2 linked regions of the Alicycliphilus denitrificans K601 genome follow. The main gene of each other region encodes a partner of the protein of the gene in region 2 in a complex. Links are inferred from orthologs where the notes say so. Each region holds a gene or a part of one and is shown on either strand. Other genes may lie near its edges.

Evidence for each region.
Region 1: the proteins of mnmE (region 2) and mnmG are in contact, whole or in part, in a solved structure (PDB 9HIP), measured with the Escherichia coli proteins. The link is inferred for Alicycliphilus denitrificans K601 from one-to-one orthologs.

The regions. Positions count from the first base shown.
Region 1 is NC_015422.1:63,840-72,755, reverse strand. The notes cover bases 5,863-8,835. They hold mnmG (tRNA uridine-5-carboxymethylaminomethyl(34) synthesis enzyme MnmG), read right to left. Parts: upstream 8,353-8,835; coding sequence 6,373-8,352; downstream 5,863-6,372. Other genes in these bases: ALIDE2_RS00275 (NADPH-dependent FMN reductase), read left to right, coding at 8,484-8,835; ALIDE2_RS00285 (hypothetical protein), read right to left, coding at 6,150-6,389; rsmG (16S rRNA (guanine(527)-N(7))-methyltransferase RsmG), read right to left, coding at 5,863-6,157. In the rest of the region: ALIDE2_RS00325 (AraC family transcriptional regulator), read left to right, coding at 1-546; ALIDE2_RS00320 (peptidoglycan-binding domain-containing protein), read right to left, coding at 626-1,666; ALIDE2_RS00315 (class I SAM-dependent methyltransferase), read right to left, coding at 1,726-2,505; ALIDE2_RS00310 (ParB/RepB/Spo0J family partition protein), read right to left, coding at 2,530-3,447; ALIDE2_RS00305 (RBBP9/YdeN family alpha/beta hydrolase), read right to left, coding at 3,453-3,995; ALIDE2_RS00300 (ParA family protein), read right to left, coding at 4,080-4,850; ALIDE2_RS00295 (LysE family translocator), read right to left, coding at 4,859-5,473; more of rsmG, read right to left, coding at 5,510-5,862; more of ALIDE2_RS00275, read left to right, coding at 8,836-8,916. UniProt on the Escherichia coli protein: NAD-binding protein involved in the addition of a carboxymethylaminomethyl (cmnm) group at the wobble position (U34) of certain tRNAs, forming tRNA-cmnm(5)s(2)U34.
Region 2 is NC_015422.1:4,972,265-4,981,142, reverse strand. What follows is about bases 5,134-8,068. They hold mnmE (tRNA uridine-5-carboxymethylaminomethyl(34) synthesis GTPase MnmE), read left to right. Parts: upstream 5,134-5,869; coding sequence 5,870-7,267; downstream 7,268-8,068. Other genes in these bases: ALIDE2_RS23440 (hypothetical protein), read left to right, coding at 7,958-8,068; ALIDE2_RS23445 (Crp/Fnr family transcriptional regulator), read left to right, coding at 7,350-7,835; ALIDE2_RS23455 (amino acid ABC transporter substrate-binding protein), read left to right, coding at 5,134-5,792. Also shown: ALIDE2_RS23480 (P1 family peptidase), read left to right, coding at 1-881; ALIDE2_RS23475 (M55 family metallopeptidase), read left to right, coding at 946-1,764; ALIDE2_RS23470 (aspartate/glutamate racemase family protein), read left to right, coding at 1,761-2,501; ALIDE2_RS23465 (LysR substrate-binding domain-containing protein), read left to right, coding at 2,530-3,435; ALIDE2_RS23460 (D-amino acid dehydrogenase), read right to left, coding at 3,439-4,650; more of ALIDE2_RS23455, read left to right, coding at 4,905-5,133; more of ALIDE2_RS23440, read left to right, coding at 8,069-8,845. UniProt on the Escherichia coli protein: Exhibits a very high intrinsic GTPase hydrolysis rate. Involved in the addition of a carboxymethylaminomethyl (cmnm) group at the wobble position (U34) of certain tRNAs, forming tRNA-cmnm(5)s(2)U34.

The sequences.
Region 1 (8,916 bases), 4.9 Mb from region 2 along the record:
CCGCCCGGGCGCTGCGGCCCGGGCGTGGCGCGCGCGCAGGAGGAACCCTGGCGCCAGTGCCGCGTGCTGGAGGTGTCCGACCTGCTGCGCGCCCTGGTGCGCGAGATGCCCTCCGAGCCCGACGACGCCCCGCCGCTGCCACCCGAGCTGCTCCACCGCGAGCGCCACCTGAGCGCGCTGATCCTCGACGAGCTGCGCCGCGCCAGCAGCGTGCGCCTGGGCGTGGACCTGCCGCGCGACAAGCGCCTGCGCCACCTGTGCGAGGCGGTGATCGCCGACCCCACGCGCCACGAGACGTTGGCCGACTGGGCGCGCGACACGGGCGCGAGCCCGCGCACGGTGGCGCGCCTGTTCCGCCAGGAGCTCTCCAGCACCTTCACGCAGTGGCGCCAGCAGGTCATCCTGGCGCGCGCCGTGGCTCTGGCCGCGGGCCGCCGGCCCATCAACCAGATCGCGGCCGAGCTGGGCTACAACAGCCCCAGTGCCTTCAGCGCCATGGTGCGCCGCACCGTGGGACTGGCGCCGGGGCGGTTCCTGGGGGCATGAACCACGGGCGGCCGGCGGCGCACAAGCAAAAAGCGGCCCGGGGGCCGCTTTTGCCTCGCATGCGGGAAATGATCCCGGTTCAGCGCGACAGCGCGCCGGCTGTGGCCGCGTCCAGACGGCCCGTCACGGGCAGGCCCTGCTGCTGCTGGAACTCGCGCAGCGCGCGGGCCGTCTTCGGGCCAGCGGAGCCGTCGGGCGTACCCACGTTGTAGCCCAGGGCGTTCAGGCGCTCCTGCGCCTCGCGCACGGACATGGCCGCGCCGGCCTTGGTCTGCGACGGTGCGGCACCACCGTCCACGCCCAGCTTGCCGCCGCCGCCCAGGCCCTGGCCCTGCACGCTCTGCGCCTTGTAGTTGCGCAGCGCCACGACCATCTGGTTGTAGGCGTCCATGAACGCAGCCGTGATCACCTTGCCCTGGGCCGTGTTCTGGTAGCCGCCCAGGCCGCCGCCGGCGCTGCCGCCGAAGATGCCGCCGAAGCCGGCGAAGTCGCTCTTGGAGGCGCTGCCCTCGGAGGCCGCCACCTGCACGCCCGAACGGTTGTCCACCAGAGTCAGCATGGCGCTGGCCTCGCGCGTCTTGAGGCTGCCGCCGATGGCCGCCAGCGCACGCCCCCTGCCGCCGCCGATCAGGCCGCCCAGCGCACCGCCCACGCCACCGGCATCGTTGTTGCTGAAGATGATTTCGGGCGACAGGCCATAGTCGGAGGCCACCATCTGGCCCTTGCCGAAATTGCTGCCGCCGCGCATCTCACCCGAGCCCATGAGCTGGCGCTCGCGGTCCATGGCGCGCATGCCGGCCGCGCCGCGCTCCACCACGACGAAGCAGTTGGACTGCTGGATCAGCAGGCGCAGCAGGTTGGCCGTGGGCGGCAGCTTGTATTCGTTGCGCAGGATGGTGTACCAGCCGGCGTCCTGGTTCTCGACCAGCGACACCGTGCCCAGCGGCGACTGGCAGCGTTCGAGCTGGCTGCTCTCATTGGCGGCGCTGCCTCCCGCAGCCGCGCCGGTGGCCACGGTCTTGGCATCCTGGCTCCCCATCTTCATATTGGTGGTTTCGCATCCGGCAAGGGCGACGACGGCGCAGGCGGCCGCCAGCAGGGACAGGGTTTTGCGGGACATGGTTTCCTTCCTCTCTATCACGGTGAATGGTTCGATAAGCGCGGTTGAATTGCGTGAAATCATAGCGTTACATCTGCAGATGCCCCGCATTCTTTTGTTGCTCCGCGCGGCGCGGCGGCGCTGGCGCCCATACGGTAGATCCACACTCCCTGCCCGGCAAACCCGGGCAGCCGGGCGCAGGCAGCCAGGCCCGGCACCTCGAACGCCAGGCTGACCAGCCAGCTTCCCGGCGCCATCTCGGCCAGCGCCTTGGCCGCCGCGCGCGCCATGCTTTCGGGCCTCTGGAACACGTACACCAGCTGGTAATCGCCCCAGCCGGCCGCCCAGATGTCCCCGCGCCGCACATGCGCCCAGGGGCAGCGCAGGCGGCACAGCAGAGCGAGTGGCCAACTCCATTCCAGCCCGTGCAGCCGCGCCCGGGGATAGGCGGCGCGCAGCGCCAGCAACCCGTCGCCCAGGCCACAGCCCGCGTCGAGCACGGCCGCGCCCGGCGGCAGCGGCGCCAGGGCGTCGAGCCCGTGCAGCGCGCCGCGCGGCGTGGGGAACAGAGGCGCGTCGCGCCATGCATTCAGGGGGTAGACCAGCAGCAGCACGGCCAGCGGCAGCAGCCATGCCCAGGCCGGCAACCCTGCCGCGCCCGTGAGCGCGAGCGACAGCGGAAAGCCCAGCGCGATCAACGCCCTGCGCCACCAGCTCTGCCCCCACAGGCTGGCCAGCACGCCGACGCCGGTGGCGCCCAGCAACGACGCCAGGGTGCCCAGGCGCGGCTGCAGCACGGCGTGCAGCAGCCACGCCACGCCCCAGGCAAGCAAGGCGGGCAGCGGCCAGGACAGGCGCATCGGCAGGGGGCAGAAGGCGCCGGGTCAGCCGCGCAGGCGCTCGATGAGGCCGTTGAGCGCCTCCAGCGAGCCGAACGCGATGGCCAGCTCGCCCATCTCCTCGGTGCGGCTGCCGCGCTTGACGCGCTTCTTCACGCGCACCTCGACCTCGGCCATGAGCAGGTCGGACAGCTCTTCCTCGATGCGCTTCATGTCGCGCGACTTGTCCTTCTTGGGCTTTTGCGGCGTGAGGTTGAACTCGGCGCCCAGCTTCTTGACCAGGCCCTCGGCCTCGCGCACCGACAGCTTCCTGGCCGCGATCTGGTTGCCCGCCGTGATCTGCGTGGCACGGTCCAGTGCCAGCAGCGCGCGCGCATGGCCCATGTCGATGTCGCCGGCCATGAGCATGGTCTGCACCGGCTCGGCCAGGTTCAGCAGGCGCAGCAGGTTGCTGGCCGCGCTGCGCGAGCGGCCCACGGCCTGGGCCGCCTGCTCGTGCGTGAGGCCGAACTCGCGGATGAGGCGCTGCAGGCCCTGGGCCTCCTCCAGCGGGTTCAGGTCCTCGCGCTGGATGTTCTCGATGAGCGCCATGGCGGCGGCGGCCTCATCGGGCACGTCGCGCACGAGCACGGGCACCTCGTTCAGGCCCGCGAGCCTGGAAGCGCGGAAGCGCCGCTCGCCGGCGATGATCTCGTACTTGCCGACGTTCTCGCCATTGCCCAGCCGGCGCACGAGGATGGGCTGCATCACCCCCTGGGCCCTGATGCTCTCGGCCAGCTCGTACAGCGCGCCCTCGTCCATGCGCGTGCGCGGCTGGTAGACGCCGGGCACGAGCTGGTCGAGCGCCAGCGTGCTGGGCAGGCCCTGCGCCTCGGCCTGGGCCTGCTCGGCCTTGTCAGCGACCTTGGGGCCCAGCAGTGCTTCCAGGCCGCGGCCCAGGCCCTTGGGTTTCTTGGTGACCATGTTCTTCAGTCCTTGTTTATCAGTGTTTGCAGCAGCGCATGGCCCTCGGGCCAGTCGCCCAGCCCCGATTCGGCGTTGACGTGCCCGCGCGCGCCCAGGTCGACGAAGCGCGCGCCCCAGTCCTGCGCCATGGCGCGCGCACGCTCGAAGGCGCAGTACGGGTCGTCGCGGCTGCCCGCCAGCACGGCGGGAAAGGGCAGCGGCCGGCGCGCGATGGGCGCCCAGCCGCGGATCTGCGCGGCCAGGTCGGGCCGTTGCACGTCGCCCGGCGCCACCAGCAGCGCGCCGTGCACCTTGCGCGCGTGGCGCGTGTGCGCAGCCCACCACGCGGCGAGTATGCAACCCAGGCTGTGCGCGGCCAGCAGCACCTCGCCCGGGGCGTCGGCCACCACCTCCTCCAGGCGCGCGCTCCAGTCGCCGCGCAGCGGGCGCGTCCAGTCGTGCTGCTGCACGCGCCGGTAGCCGTGCAGGCGCTCCCACTCGGTTTGCCAGTGGCCAGGGCCGGAGTCCTGCCAGCCGGGCAGAAGGAGTACCTGGAAAGGATGCATGCGGTATTACTATTTTTTATATAGCATCTAGCGCTTGCCTGATAAGCCATGGAGGCATTTTCCGCTTGAAACCCATGGATAGGATCACATGCGCTGGATGCGCTGCACCATCTCGCGCGCGAAGTCCACGAACGCCTGGCTGCCCTTGGCCACCGGGTCGAACACCACGCCCGGCAGGCCGTAGCTGGGCGCCTCGGCCAGGCGCACGTTGCGCGGGATCACCGTGTCGAACACCTTGTCGCCGAAGTGGTCCTTGAGCTGGGCGCTGACCTGGCTCTGCAGCGTGATGCGCGGGTCGAACATGACGCGCAGCAGGCCGATGATCTGCAGGTCGCGGTTCAGGTTGGCATGCACCTGCTTGATGGTGTTGACGAGGTCCGTCAGGCCTTCGAGCGCGAAGTACTCGCACTGCATGGGCACGATGACGCCGTGCGCGCTGCACAGGCCGTTGAGCGTGAGCATGGAGAGCGACGGCGGGCAGTCGATGAGCACGAAGTCGTAGTCCTGGTCCACCTCGGCCAGCGCGGCCTTCAGGCGGCGCTCGCGGTGCTCCAGCGCAACGAGCTCGACCTCGGCGCCGGCCAGCTCGCGGTTGGCGCCCAGCACGTGGTAGCCGCATTGCTCGGCCGGCACGGCGGCCTCCTTGATGGAGCTCGATTCGAGCAGCACGTCGTACACGCTGAGCGCGAGCTGGCGCTTGTCCACGCCCGAACCCATCGTGGCATTGCCCTGCGGATCCAGGTCCACGAGCAGCACGCGCTGGCCTATCTTGGCCAGGCCCGCGGCGAGGTTGACGGAGGTGGTGGTCTTGCCCACGCCACCCTTCTGGTTGGCAATGCAGAAGATCTTGGCCATGCCGGTCTTTATTTCGAAATGGCCAGCTTGATGCCGAAGCCGATAAGGAAGGTGCCCGCGGTCTTTTCCAGCACGCGCACCACCATGGGGTTCGCGCGCATGCGCTCGGCCAGGTGATGCGTGAGCAGCACCACGACCAGGCTGTACAGGAAGGTGAGCGCCGCGATGGTGGCCGCCATGGCCGCGAAGGTGGCCAGGCCGCGGTGCGTGGCCGGGTTCACGAACAGCGGGAAAAAGGCCATGTAGAACACGATGGCCTTGGGATTGAGCAGCGTGATGACGGCGCCCTGACGGAAATAGTGGCGCGGCTCTATGCGCAGCACCGGCGCATCGCCCGGCCTGGCCGTGAGCATCTTGTAGCCCATCCAGCCCAGGTAGACGGCGCCCAGCCACTGCACGGCATGGAAGGCCGCCGGGTAGGCCGCCAGCAGGCCGGCCACGCCCGCCACGGCCGCCCACATGAGGACCTGGTCGGCCGCGATCACGCCCAGGCATGCGGCCAGACCGGCGCGCACGCCGCCCTTGCCGGTGGAGGTGATGAGCGCCAGGTTGCCCGGCCCGGGAATGGCCAGGAACAACACGATGGCGGCGACGAATGCGCCGTAGTCTGCAATGCCGAACATGTGGGAGCGCCTAGCAGCGGGGAGAGGAGCCCGAGTTTAAGCCACGGGCCGCATCCAGACGATGCAGCGCTCGGCATCCAGCCCCGGCACGGCGAGTTGTTCCACGTGAAACACCTGCACGCCTACGGGCAGCGCGGCGATCTCGTCCTGCGGGTGCCTGCCCTTCATGGCCAGCCACACGGCGTGCGGCGCCAGCACCTGGCGCGACCAGTTCACGAAATCCGGCAGCGAGGCGAAGGCTCGGCAGCTCACCACGTCGAACGGGCCGGCCAGCGTTTCCACGCGCGCGTGGATGCCATGCAGGTTCCTGAGGCCCAGCGCGGCCGCCGCCTGCTGGATGAATGCCGCCTTCTTGGCCACGGTGTCCACGCAGCTCACGTCCAGATCGGGACAGCAGATGGCGAACACCACGCCCGGCAGGCCGCCGCCGCTGCCCACGTCCAGCAGGCGCCGCCCCGCCCCGCCCTGCTGCGCCAAGTGGCGCCGCAGGGGCGCCACGGCAGCCAGGCTGTCGAGCAGGTGGTGCGTGAGCATCTCCTGCGGGTCACGCACGGCCGTGAGGTTGTAGACCTTGTTCCACTTCTGCAGCAGGGCCAGGAAGTCGAGCAGGCGGGCGATCTGTTCTTCCGTCAAGTCCAGGCCGAGGGCCTGCACGCCCTGGCGCAGCGGCGCAGCATCAACCATGGCGGCTCCGGGCCAGCGCCAGCGCGGCGTCGATGGCGGCGCGCGCCTGGGAGCTGTTCTTCCAGCAGCTCGATCCCGTCAACCTGGCACCCGCCGCCAGAATGTCCGGGGTATTGGCCTTGGCCAGGTGCGCCAGGGATCCGTAGCCCATCTGCTCCAGGCGGGCCACCACCGCCGCCCCCACGCCCTTGCAGGCCAGCAGCGCCCTTCTTTCTTCAAGCGGAAACGACATGGCCCTCCCCCGTGGGCGCCGGCTGCGCGAAGCCCTTGAACCCGCCCTTCTTCAGGTGCACGAGCAGCAGCGAGATGGCCGCCGGCGTCACACCCGAGATGCGCGAGGCCTGGCCCAGGGTCTCGGGCCGGTGCTTCTGCAGCTTCTGCCGCACCTCGATGGACAGGGCCGACACCTGCATGTAGTCCAGCTCGGGCGGCAGGCGCAACTGCTCGTAGTGCGCGGCGCGCTGCACCTCGTCCTTCTGGCGGTCGATATAGCCCGCGTACTTGGCCGCGATCTCCACCTGCTCGATCACCGGCTCGCTCAAGGCGCCCAGGGTTTCACGTGAAACATCGCCACTGGCGTACTTGCCGCCATCCAGGCTCATGAGGCGTGCATAGTCCACGTCCGGGCGACGCAGCAGGTCGAACAGGTTGTATTCGTGGTCGATGGCCTTGCCCAGCACGCGCTCGGCCTCGGCCGCAGCAAGGATGCGCGGGTTCACCCAGGTGCTCTTGAGACGCTCTGTTTCACGTGAAACCGCGTCGCGCTTGGCCGCGAAGGCGTCCCAGCGCGCGTCATCGACCAGCCCCATGCGGCGCCCCGCCTCGGTCAGGCGCATGTCGGCGTTGTCCTCGCGCAGCTGCAGGCGGAACTCGGCGCGGCTGGTGAACATGCGATAAGGCTCAGTCACGCCCTTGGTCACCAAGTCGTCCACCAGCACGCCCAGGTAGGCCTCGTCCCTGCGCGGCAGCCAGGGCGCCTCGCCCCGGCACTGCAGGGCCGCGTTCAGGCCAGCGAACAGGCCCTGGGCGGCGGCCTCCTCGTAGCCCGTGGTGCCGTTGATCTGCCCGGCGAAGAAGAGCCCCTGGATCTGCCGCGTCTCGAAGCTGCTCTTGAGCGAACGCGGGTCGAAGTAGTCGTACTCGATGGCGTAGCCGGGACGCAGGATGTGGGCGTTCTCCAGGCCGCGCATGGAGCGCACCAGCGCGTACTGAATGTCGAACGGCAGGCTGGTGGAGATGCCGTTGGGGTAGAACTCGTGCGTGGTCAAGCCCTCGGGTTCCAGGAAGATCTGGTGGCTTTCCTTGTCGGCGAAGCGATTGATCTTATCCTCCACGCTGGGGCAGTAGCGCGGGCCCACGCCCTCGATCTTGCCCGTGAACATGGGGCTGCGGTCGAAGCCGCTGCGGATGATCTCGTGCGTGCGCGCGTTGGTGTGCGTGATCCAGCACGGCACCTGGCGCGGGTGCATCACCGTGCTTCCCATGAAGCTGAACACGGGCAGCACACCCTCGTTCACGCCGCCGGGCATGCCGTCGCCGGGCTGCTCCTCGCACTGCGAGAAGTCGATGCTGCGCCCGTCGATGCGCGGCGGCGTGCCGGTCTTCAGGCGCCCCTGCGGCAGCTTCAGCTCCTTGAGCCGGGCCGACAGGCTCACGGCCGGCGGATCGCCCGCGCGGCCGGCCGCGTAGTTGTTCAGGCCCACATGGATCCTGCCGTCCAGGAAGGTGCCGGCCGTGAGCACCACGGCGCGCGCGCGAAAGCGCAGACCGATCTGGGTGACGGCGCCCGCCACGCGGTCGCCCTCCACCATCAGGTCGTCCACGGCCTGCTGGAACAGCCACAGATTGGGCTGGTTCTCCAGCATGCGGCGGATGGCGGCCTTGTAGAGGATGCGGTCGGCCTGCGCCCTGGTGGCGCGCACGGCCGGACCCTTGCTGCTGTTGAGGATGCGGAACTGGATGCCGCCCTCGTCGGTCGCCAGCGCCATGGCGCCGCCCAGCGCATCCACCTCCTTCACGAGGTGGCCCTTGCCGATGCCGCCGATGCTGGGGTTGCAGCTCATCTGCCCCAGGGTCTCTATGTTGTGGGTCAGTAGCAAGGTCCGGCAGCCCATGCGCGCCGCAGCCAGCGCGGCCTCAGTACCGGCATGGCCGCCGCCGACGACGATGACATCAAATTCCTGGGGGTAGAGCATGGGACGAAACGGGCACGGCAAGGGAAAGCTCGCAATTTTCCCATCTTTGTCCATCTGCGTTGCTCCTGCCCGTGTTTCACGTGAAACCATTGCAGGATTCCGGCGCCGGGTCTGTGCTTCAATCCGGCCCCATGAAACTCCTCGTCTTCGCGGGCAGCACCCGCCAACAATCGTTCAACCGGCGCCTGGCCCGCATCGCCGCCCGCATGGGCCGCGACGCCGGCGCCGAGGTCACGCTGCTGGAGCTGTCGGACCTGGACATCCCGATGTACAACGCTGACCTGGAGGCGCGCGGCACGCCGCCCGACGTGATCCGGCTCAAGGAAATCCTGGATGCCCACCCCGCCTGGATCATCTGCTCGCCCGAATACAACGGCAGCTACACCGGCCTGCTCAAGAACACCATCGATTGGGCCTCCAGCCCCGTCGCCGGGCATCCGGTCTGGACCGACGTGACACGCCCCTTCGCCGGCAAGGTGGTGGGCGTGCTCAGCGCGTCCAACGGCGCGCTGGGCGGCCTGCGCTCGCAGAGCCATCTGGCGCCGCTGCTCGTCAACCTGGGCT
Region 2 (8,878 bases):
TGCACAAGGTGCCGGCCGCCGCCGCCGTCATCAACGGCTTCGGCAAGAGCGTGGGCCTGGTGCAGCTGGACGAACTGGGCCAGCTGGAGACGCCGGTCGCGCTGACCAACACCTTCTCGGTGCCCGCCATCGCCCAGGCACAGATTGCGCGCTGCTGCGCTGCCAACCCCGAGGTGGGGCGCGCCTGGTCCACGGTGAACCCGCTGGTGCTGGAGTGCAACGACGGCTACCTCAACGACATCCAGCGCATGGCCGTCACGGCGCGGCACTACGACCTGGCCTGCGCCAGCGCGGGCGTGGAGGTGGCGCAGGGCGCGGTGGGCGCCGGGCGCGGCATGTCCAGCTTCCAGCTCAAGGGCGGCATCGGCACGGCGTCGCGCCAGGCGCTGCTTTGCGGCGTTGCGCGCTACACCGTGGGCGCGCTGGTGCTGGCCAACTATGGCGTGCAGGCCAACCTGGTGTGGGGCGGCCAGCCCCTGGGCCGGCGCCTGGCGGCGCGGCAGCCGGCGCGCAGCGAGCCGGAGAAGGGCTCGATCATCATGGTGCTGGCCACCGATGCGCCGCTGGACGCGCGCCAGCTCAGGCGCCTGGCGCTGCGCGCCGCGGCGGGCCTGGCGCGCACCGGGTCGGTCTATGGCCACGGCAGCGGCGACATCGCGCTGGCGTTCTCCACGGCCTACACCCTGCCGCACCTGCCCACCGGGCTCATGCCCGCCGTGACCCTGGTGCACGAGGCGCTGCTCGACCCCTTGTTCCAGGCCGGCGCCGACAGCGTGGAGCAGGCCATCGTGCACGCGCTGTGGCATGCGCAGGCCGTCACCGGCCGCGACGGCCACCGCCGCGACGCGCTGCGCCCGCTGCTGCAAGCTATGGATAAGTGAGCTGCTTGCGAAGGTGCAGCAAGCGTTACAGGCCATTTTGACTATGAATCAACGAAGGAAGGCCATGAAGATCCTGGTTTCCGTGGACATCGAGGGCGTGGCCGGCGTCTACCACCCCGAGCAGACGCGCGCCGGCAACCCCGAGTACGAACGCGCGCGCCGCCTGATGGCGGCGGAGGCCAGTGCCGCCATCGCCGGCGCGTTCGACGCCGGCGCCAGCGAGGTCTACGTCAACGACTCGCACGGGGGCTTTCGCAACATGCCGCCCGACCTGCTGGACGCGCGCGCCCAGGCCATCCAGGGCAAGCCGCGCTACCTGAGCATGGTGGCCGGCGTGGAGCTGGGCGTCGATGGCCTGGTGTGCATCGGCTACCACGCGCGCTCCAAGGGGCGCGGCATCCTGGCGCACACCATCAACAGTTTCGCCTTCGCGCGCGTTCGCTTCAACGGCCAGGAGCTGGGCGAGCTGGGCATCTACGGGCTGCTTGCCGGCCAGTACGGTGTGCCGGTGATCGCCGCCTCGGGCGACGACGCCTTCATCGCCGAATACCGGGCGCTGCTGCCCGCCACGCGCTTCATCGAGGTCAAGCGCGCCACCGGTTTCGGCAGCGGCACCAGCCTGTCGCCCGAGGCCGCCTGCGCCGCCATCCGCGCAGGCGTGGCCGAGGCCGTTCCCCAGGCGCGCGCCACCGCGCCGCTGGCCATGGCCGGCCCCATCGTCGTCGAACTGCAGACCCAGACCCCGGCGCTGGCCGACCTGTTCTGCCAGTGGCCCACGCTCGCGCGCACCGGCGGCGACGCGCTGCGCTTCGATGCGCCCGACGTGGAGTCCGCGGTGCGCATGCTCAACTGCCTGTCCGCCATGTCGAGCGTGTTGCGATGAACCAGCCTCCCTGCACCCACACCGTCGGCATCCTGGCTGGCATGGGTCCGGCCGCCGGCGTGGACTTCGCGCGCCTGTTCGTGGCCGCCTGCGAGGACTGGCTGCGCAGCCACGGCCACGCCGTGTGCGACCAGGCCTACCCCGCGCACTGGATGGCGCAGCTGCCCATTCCCGACCGCACGCGCGCCCTCGCCGACGGCGCGGCGCCCCAGCCGCTCGAAGCCATGGCGCAGGGCCTGGCGCAGCTGGCCGGCCTGGGCGCGCGCGCCGTGGCCATGCCCTGCAACACCGCCCATGCCTGGCATGCGGCACTGCAGGAGCGCGTGCCCCAGGTCGAGCTGCTGCACATGCCGCGCGAGACGGCGGCCGCGCTGCGCGCGCAGGGCCAGGAGCGCGTGGCCTTGCTCGCCACCGAGGGCAGCTACCGCATCGGCCTGTACGAACAGGCCTTCGCGGCGCAGGGCATCGCCTGCGTGTTGCCCGATGCAAAGGCGCGGCAATGGCTGATGCAGGGCATCTACGACGGCGTCAAGGCCGGCGACATGGCGCTGGCGCAGCAGCGCTTCGTCGCCGTGGGGCAGGCGCTGCGCGCGCAGCATGGCGACATTGCGCTGGCCATGGCCTGCACCGAAATCCCGCTGGCCCTGCCGCAGGCGCCCGAGGCGCAGGGCTGGACGCTGATCGACCCCACGGCCATTCTTGCGCGCGCGCTGGCGCGCCGCGCCTACGGCGCCTAGGGTCTTGCAGCGGGTAGGGTGACGCCCCATGCGCCTGCGCCACATCGAAGTCTTCAACGCCGTCATGCTTACGGGCAGCGTGAGCGCGGCGGCGCGCCTGATGAACGTCACCCAGCCGGCCGTCAGCCGCATCCTGGCCCATGCCGAGCTGCAGCTCGGGTTTGCGCTGTTCCAGCGCGTCAAGGGCCGGCTCGTGCCCACGCAGGAGGCGCAGACCCTGTACCCGCAGGTGCAGCAGCTGTTCGCACAGCTCGATGAGGTGCAGCGCCTGGCCGCCAGCCTGAAGAACCCGCAGCGCCGCGACGAGCTGCGCATCCTCACGGTGTTCGCGCTCAGCGTCGAGCTGCTGCCGCGCGCGCTGCGCGTGTTCCGCGCCCAGTATCCGGGCGTGGCCGTCACCATCGACGCACTGCATTCGCCGCAGATTGTCGCGGCGCTGCTGCGCCAGGAGGCCGACCTGGGCTTCGTCTTCACCGCCGCCGCCCATCCCTCCCTGGTGCAGGAGCACCTGGCCGACGCGCGCATGCTGTGCGTGGCCCCGCGCGGCATGCTGCCCCCGGCGCTGGCGGCGGGCGGGAGCATCGCGCTGTCCGACCTGGCGCAGCAGCCCCTGGTGCGCCTGGCGGCCAGCGACCCCATAGGCACCTTGGTGAACCATGCCTGCAGGGAGGCCGAGGTCAGCCTGCAGGCCCCCTACACGGTGCAGACCTACCACGCGGCGCTGGCGCTGGCCCACCATGGCCAGGCCTGCGCCCTGGTCGATGCCTGCACGGCCGCCTCGGCCGAGCGCGACAAGGTCGATGTGCTGGCCGTGCAGCCGCCCATCGCCGTGCCCGTGCAGGCGCTGCGCCCGGCGCACCGCCCGGCATCGCTGCTGGCGGAGGCCATGTTGCGCTGCATGCGCACGGTGGTCGTCCAGGCGCTGGCTGAATGACGCTCAGCCGGCCAGCGCCTCGGCCACGGCTGCGGCCGTGCCGAAGGCCAGCGTGAAACCCAGCGCGCCGTGTCCGGTGTTGAGCAGCAGGTTGGCGGGCGCGCGTGCGTGGCGCCCCACCACGGGCAGGCCGGTGGGCGTGGCCGGGCGCAGGCCGGCCCAGGGCTGCAGGTCGCGCCCCATGCCGCTGTGCGGGAACAGGGCGCGCGTGGCGGCGCACAGGCTGTCGATGCGCGCCTGCGGTATGTCCATGCCGTAGCCCACGAGCTCGGCCATGCCGGCCACGCGCATGCGCCGGCCCAGGCGCGCGAACACCACCTTGCGGGCGGCATCGGTCACGCTCACGCGGGGCGCCGCGCCGGGCCCGGCGGCGGCATCGAAGGTGATGCTGTAGCCCTTGAGCGGATAGACCGGCAGCGCAAACCCCAGGGTGCGCGCCAGCGCGTGGCTGCTGCTGCCCAGGGCGAGCACGAAAGCGTCGGCCTCGATGGCGCCCGCATCGGTCTGCGCCGCAACGATGCGGCCCGCGGACCGGGTGACCGCCGTGATCCTCGTGCCGAGCACGAAGCGCACGCCGCGTGCCTGCAGCAGGGCATGCAGCCCCTGGCAGACCTGCAGGCAGTCGGCCGCGCATTCGCTGGGCGTGTGGATGGCGCCAGCGATCTGCGCCGCGTAGTGCGCGAGCGCCGGCTCGATCTCCACGCAGCGCGCGGGTGTGACGGCTTCCTGCTCGCAGCCCCAGGCGCGCTGCAGCTCCAGCTGGCGCCGCGCGTCGTCGAGCGAGGCCTGGGTCGCATACAGCACCAGCTTGCCCGTGCGCGAGAAGTCGCACTCCAGCCGCTCGGCGGCCAGCATGCGCTCGAAGCCCTGGCGGCTGCGCGCGGCCAGGGCCAGCAGCGTGGCCGTGCCGCGCTCGGAGGCGCGGCGGTTGCAGGCGCGCAGGAAATCCAGCCCCCAGCGCCACTGGTGCGGGTCCCACCGCGGGCGCAGCTTGAGCGGCGAATCGGGCGACAGCAGCAGCTTGGGCAGCTGCGCCCAGATGCCGGAGTCGGCCAGGGGCTGCACATAGCTGTAGCTCAGCTGGGCGCCATTGCCCCCGCTGGCGCCCGCGCCGGGCCGGGCCTGGTCGACCACGGTGACCTGCATTCCCTGGCGCTGGAGCTCGTAGGCCGTCGCCAGGCCCACGATGCCCGCGCCCATAACACATACATGCATTGAAAAATTCGGCAGATTGCGGATCGCCCCAATGTAGGGCGCGCGCCGGCGATTGAATAATGCCAATGCAGGCGCGGGGCATGACGGAAAGTTATGCGCGGGCCGTGGCGCAAGGCCCGCAGCGGCGGCGCATAACTTTTGCACATACCCCCTGCCACGAAAGGCATTGTTCAAGCGGGCGCGGGCTTTCTACAGTACCGTCGTGACTTGCGTGGCAACCGCAACCACGACTTCGATAAAGCAAAGGAGACGCCATGAAACCCACCACCATCCTGGCCGCAGCGCTGGCCGCCTGCGCCCTGGCCGGCACCGCCGCCCAGGCCGACACCCTCAAGAAGATCGCCGACACGGGCAAGATCACCGTGGCCTACCGCGAATCCTCGGTGCCGTTCAGCTACCTCGCGGGCTCGGGCGGCCCGGTGGGATTCTCGGTGGAGATCACCAACGCCATCGTCGATGCCGTGAAGAAGCAGCTGAACAAGCCGGGCCTGAAGGTGGACATGCAGGCCGTGACCTCGCAGAACCGCATCCCGCTGCTGCAGAACGGCACCATCGACATCGAGTGCGGATCGACCACCAACAATGCGGTGCGCGGCAAGGACGTGCAGTTCGCCATCAACTACTTCTATACCGGCACGCGCCTGCTCGTGAAGAAGAATTCCGGCATCAAGAACTGGGCCGACCTGGCGAGGAAGAAGGTGTCCAGCACCACGGGCACGACCAACGCCCAGGTGATACGCAAGTACAGCAAGGACAACAACCTGGACTTCGACATCGTGCTCGGCAAGGACCATGACGACTCCATGCTGCTCGTGGACGCCGGCCGCGCCGAGGCGTTCGCCATGGACGACATCCTGCTGTTCGGCCTGAAGAACAACGCGCGCAACCCCGCCGACTGGGACGTGGTGGGCGATGCGCTGCAGGTCGAGCCCTACGCCTGCATGATGCGCAAGGACGATCCGCAGTTCCAGAAGCTGGTCAACGGCGTGATCGGTGGCATGATGAAGTCGGGCGAGTTCGAGAAGCTCTACACCAAGTGGTTCATGTCGCCGATCCCGCCCAAGGGCCAGGTGATCGGCCTGCCCATGAGCCAGGAGCTCAAGGACAACCTCACGGCGCAAAGCGACAAGCCCGCCATGTGAGTCCAGGCGGGTGGCGCGGGGTGCGCCAGCGTCAATAATGCGGCGCTCGGATCACTGCCCTGCTGAAAGCCCCGCCCATGCTCGCCCGCCACCAGGACCCCATCGCTGCCATCGCCACCGCCCCCGGGCGCGGGGCCGTGGGCATCGTGCGCGTGTCGGGCCGGGGGCTCGCGCCCTTCGTGCAGGGCCTGCTCGGGAGATCGCTGCAGCCCCGCCAGGCGCATTACCTGCCCTTTCCCGATGCCGCGGGCCGGTCCATCGACCAGGGCTTGGCGCTGTTCTTCCCCGCGCCGCACAGCTACACGGGCGAGGACGTGCTGGAGCTGCAGGCCCACGGTGGCCCCGTGGTGCTGCAGCTGTTGCTGGCGCGCTGCCTGGAGGCGGCGCAAGCCGTGCTGCCGCGCCTGCGCCTGGCCGAGCCGGGCGAATTCACCGAGCGCGCCTTCCTCAACGACAAGCTCGACCTGGCCCAGGCCGAGGCCATCGCCGACCTGATAGACGCCAGCACCGAGGCCGCGGCGCGCAGCGCGGGCCGGTCGCTGTCGGGCGCGTTCTCGCAGGAGATCCACGGCCTGCGCGACGCGCTCGTGCACCTGCGCATGCTGGTCGAGGCCACGCTCGACTTCCCAGAGGAGGAAATCGACTTCCTGCGCAAGGCAGACGCGCGCGGGCAGCTATCGAACCTGCAGCAGACGCTGGCCGCCGTGATGCAGCGCGCCAGCCAGGGCGCGCTGCTGCGCGAAGGCATCAAGGTGGTCATCGCGGGCCAGCCGAACGCGGGCAAGAGCTCGCTGCTCAATGCGCTCGCCGGGGCGGAGCTGGCCATCGTCACCCCCATCGCGGGCACCACGCGCGACAAGGTTCAGCAGACCATACAGATCGAGGGCGTTCCGCTGCACATCATCGACACGGCTGGCCTGCGCGAAAGCGCCGACGAGGTCGAGCGCATCGGCATCGCGCGCGCCTGGGACGAGATCACCCAGGCCGATGCCGTGCTGTTCCTGCACGACCTCACGCGCCTGGATGCTCCCGAATACATAGCTGCCGACGCGCTCATAGCAAGCACCCTGGTCCAGAAACTGTCTGAAAGCGTGCCGGTCATCGACGTCTGGAACAAGACCGACGCCGCTGCCCGCCCGGCACCGGCCGCCACGGCGGGCCGGGCGGCGGTGCAACTGTCGGCGCGCACCGGCCAGGGGCTCGACGCCCTGCGGCGGGAACTGCTGCGGGTCGCGGGCTGGCAGTCCGCAGCCGAGGGCGTGTACATCGCCCGCGCGCGCCACATCGAGGCCCTGCGCGCCGTGGACGCGCACCTCATGGAGGCCGCCGCGCAGCTCGAAAGCACGGGGCCGGCGCTGGACCTGCTGGCCGAGGAACTACGCCTGGCGCAGAACGCCCTCAACGCCATCACGGGCGAATTCACCTCCGACGATCTGCTGGGTGTCATCTTCTCCAGCTTCTGCATCGGAAAATGAGGTAGCGACAAGGCAATGCATGTGTAAACAATGGTAATGGCCGCTTGTATGGATGCGGTGCGCACGCTACCGTTCGCGCCCGATGAACACCACTCCCTTCCCCAGGGTCGATCTGACGGGCCTGATCGAGGCCATCAGCCAGACCACCGCGGACGACGGCATGAACAATGTGCTCAGCCGCGAGCAATGGGGCCTGCTGTCGTCCTACCTGCAGCCCGTGAATCTGCCGGCCGGCCAGGTGCTGTTTGCGCAGGGCACGAACGACCGCACCCTGTACCTGGTGGAGAGCGGCAGCCTGAGCGTGCATTCGGAGAATGAGAACCAGCGGCTGCGCTTGGCCATCGTGGGCGCCGGCTCGGTGGTGGGCGAGGGGGCGTTTTTCTCGCACCGCCCGCGCAGCGCGACGGTGCAGGCCAGCGCCCCGAGCAAGCTGTGGAGCCTGACGGCGCTGCGTTTTTCCGAACTCGCCAACCGGCAGCCGGTCGTGGCGCTGCAACTGGCCATGGCCGTCGGCGCGGTGCTCGCCAAGCGCCTGGCCAACCGCCGCCGTCGCGTGGCCGCAACCTGAGCCGGGTGGCGGGAGGGCCAGGCGCCCCCGTGGCGGCGTCCTGGCCGGTTGGCGGCATGCCAAACCATGAACCGCGCTGTACACTTGCTGACATTTTTAGCGCTTCTTTGCGAAGGCATGGCATGTCCTTGTTCAGCTGGTTCACCCGCAAATCCAAGCCCCAGGCACCGCGCCAGCGCCAGGCGCATACGATGCCTGCACCGCTGGCCGCGAACGGCGCGGGGTCCGCAGCGCCGGGCCGCAATGGCAATGGCAAGCCCTTGCTGGAGCCCTCCGCATCCCAGGATCCGGCCGCGGCGCGCAAGAACGAGCGCGCGGAGCGGCGCGAGCTGCTGTACACGACGGTGCGCGACGCGATGGTGCGCGCCGGAGTGTTGTCGGCGGGCTACAAGTTCAAGGTGCTTTCACTGGACCAGCGCGGTGCCCAGTTCCTGGTGATGATGGATCTGGCGCAGGAATACAGCAGCGACATGGTGCGCCTGGGCGAGATCGAGGCGCTGATCACCCAGTCCGCCAAGTCGCGCTTCGGCATCGTCGTGCCGGCCGTCTATTGGCGCATCAACGACCAGATCATGGTGGGCGTGTCCATGGGCCCGGCCGCTTCCGCGGCGCGGCCCCAGGCCAGCAGGGTGCCGGAGTTCACCGCGCCCGCGGCGCAGGCCTCGCCCACCCTCTCGCCTCCCCGGCCGGCTGCTGCGCGCCAGCATGGCGTGCCGCCGGCCTCGCGCCCGGCCCCCCTGGTGCCGCCGATCGCGCCCGTCGCGCCGCCGCGCGCCGCCACGGGGTTCGAGCCCATCGAGGCGGACGAGGTTGCGGCCTTCAAGCAGGCGCTGGTGCATGCCGCCGCGGCGCGCGCGCCGGCGCCCGCGGCGGAACCGGGCACGGCTACGCGCAGCGGCCCCCTGCTGCCCAAGAGCACCGGCTCCACGGGGTTCGAGGACACCGTGATGCCCACCCAGGACGCGCCCTCGTCCGACCTGAGCTCCACGCAGTACGGCGACCTGCGTTGATACGGCTTCGCGCCTTGTTCTCTGACTGATTGC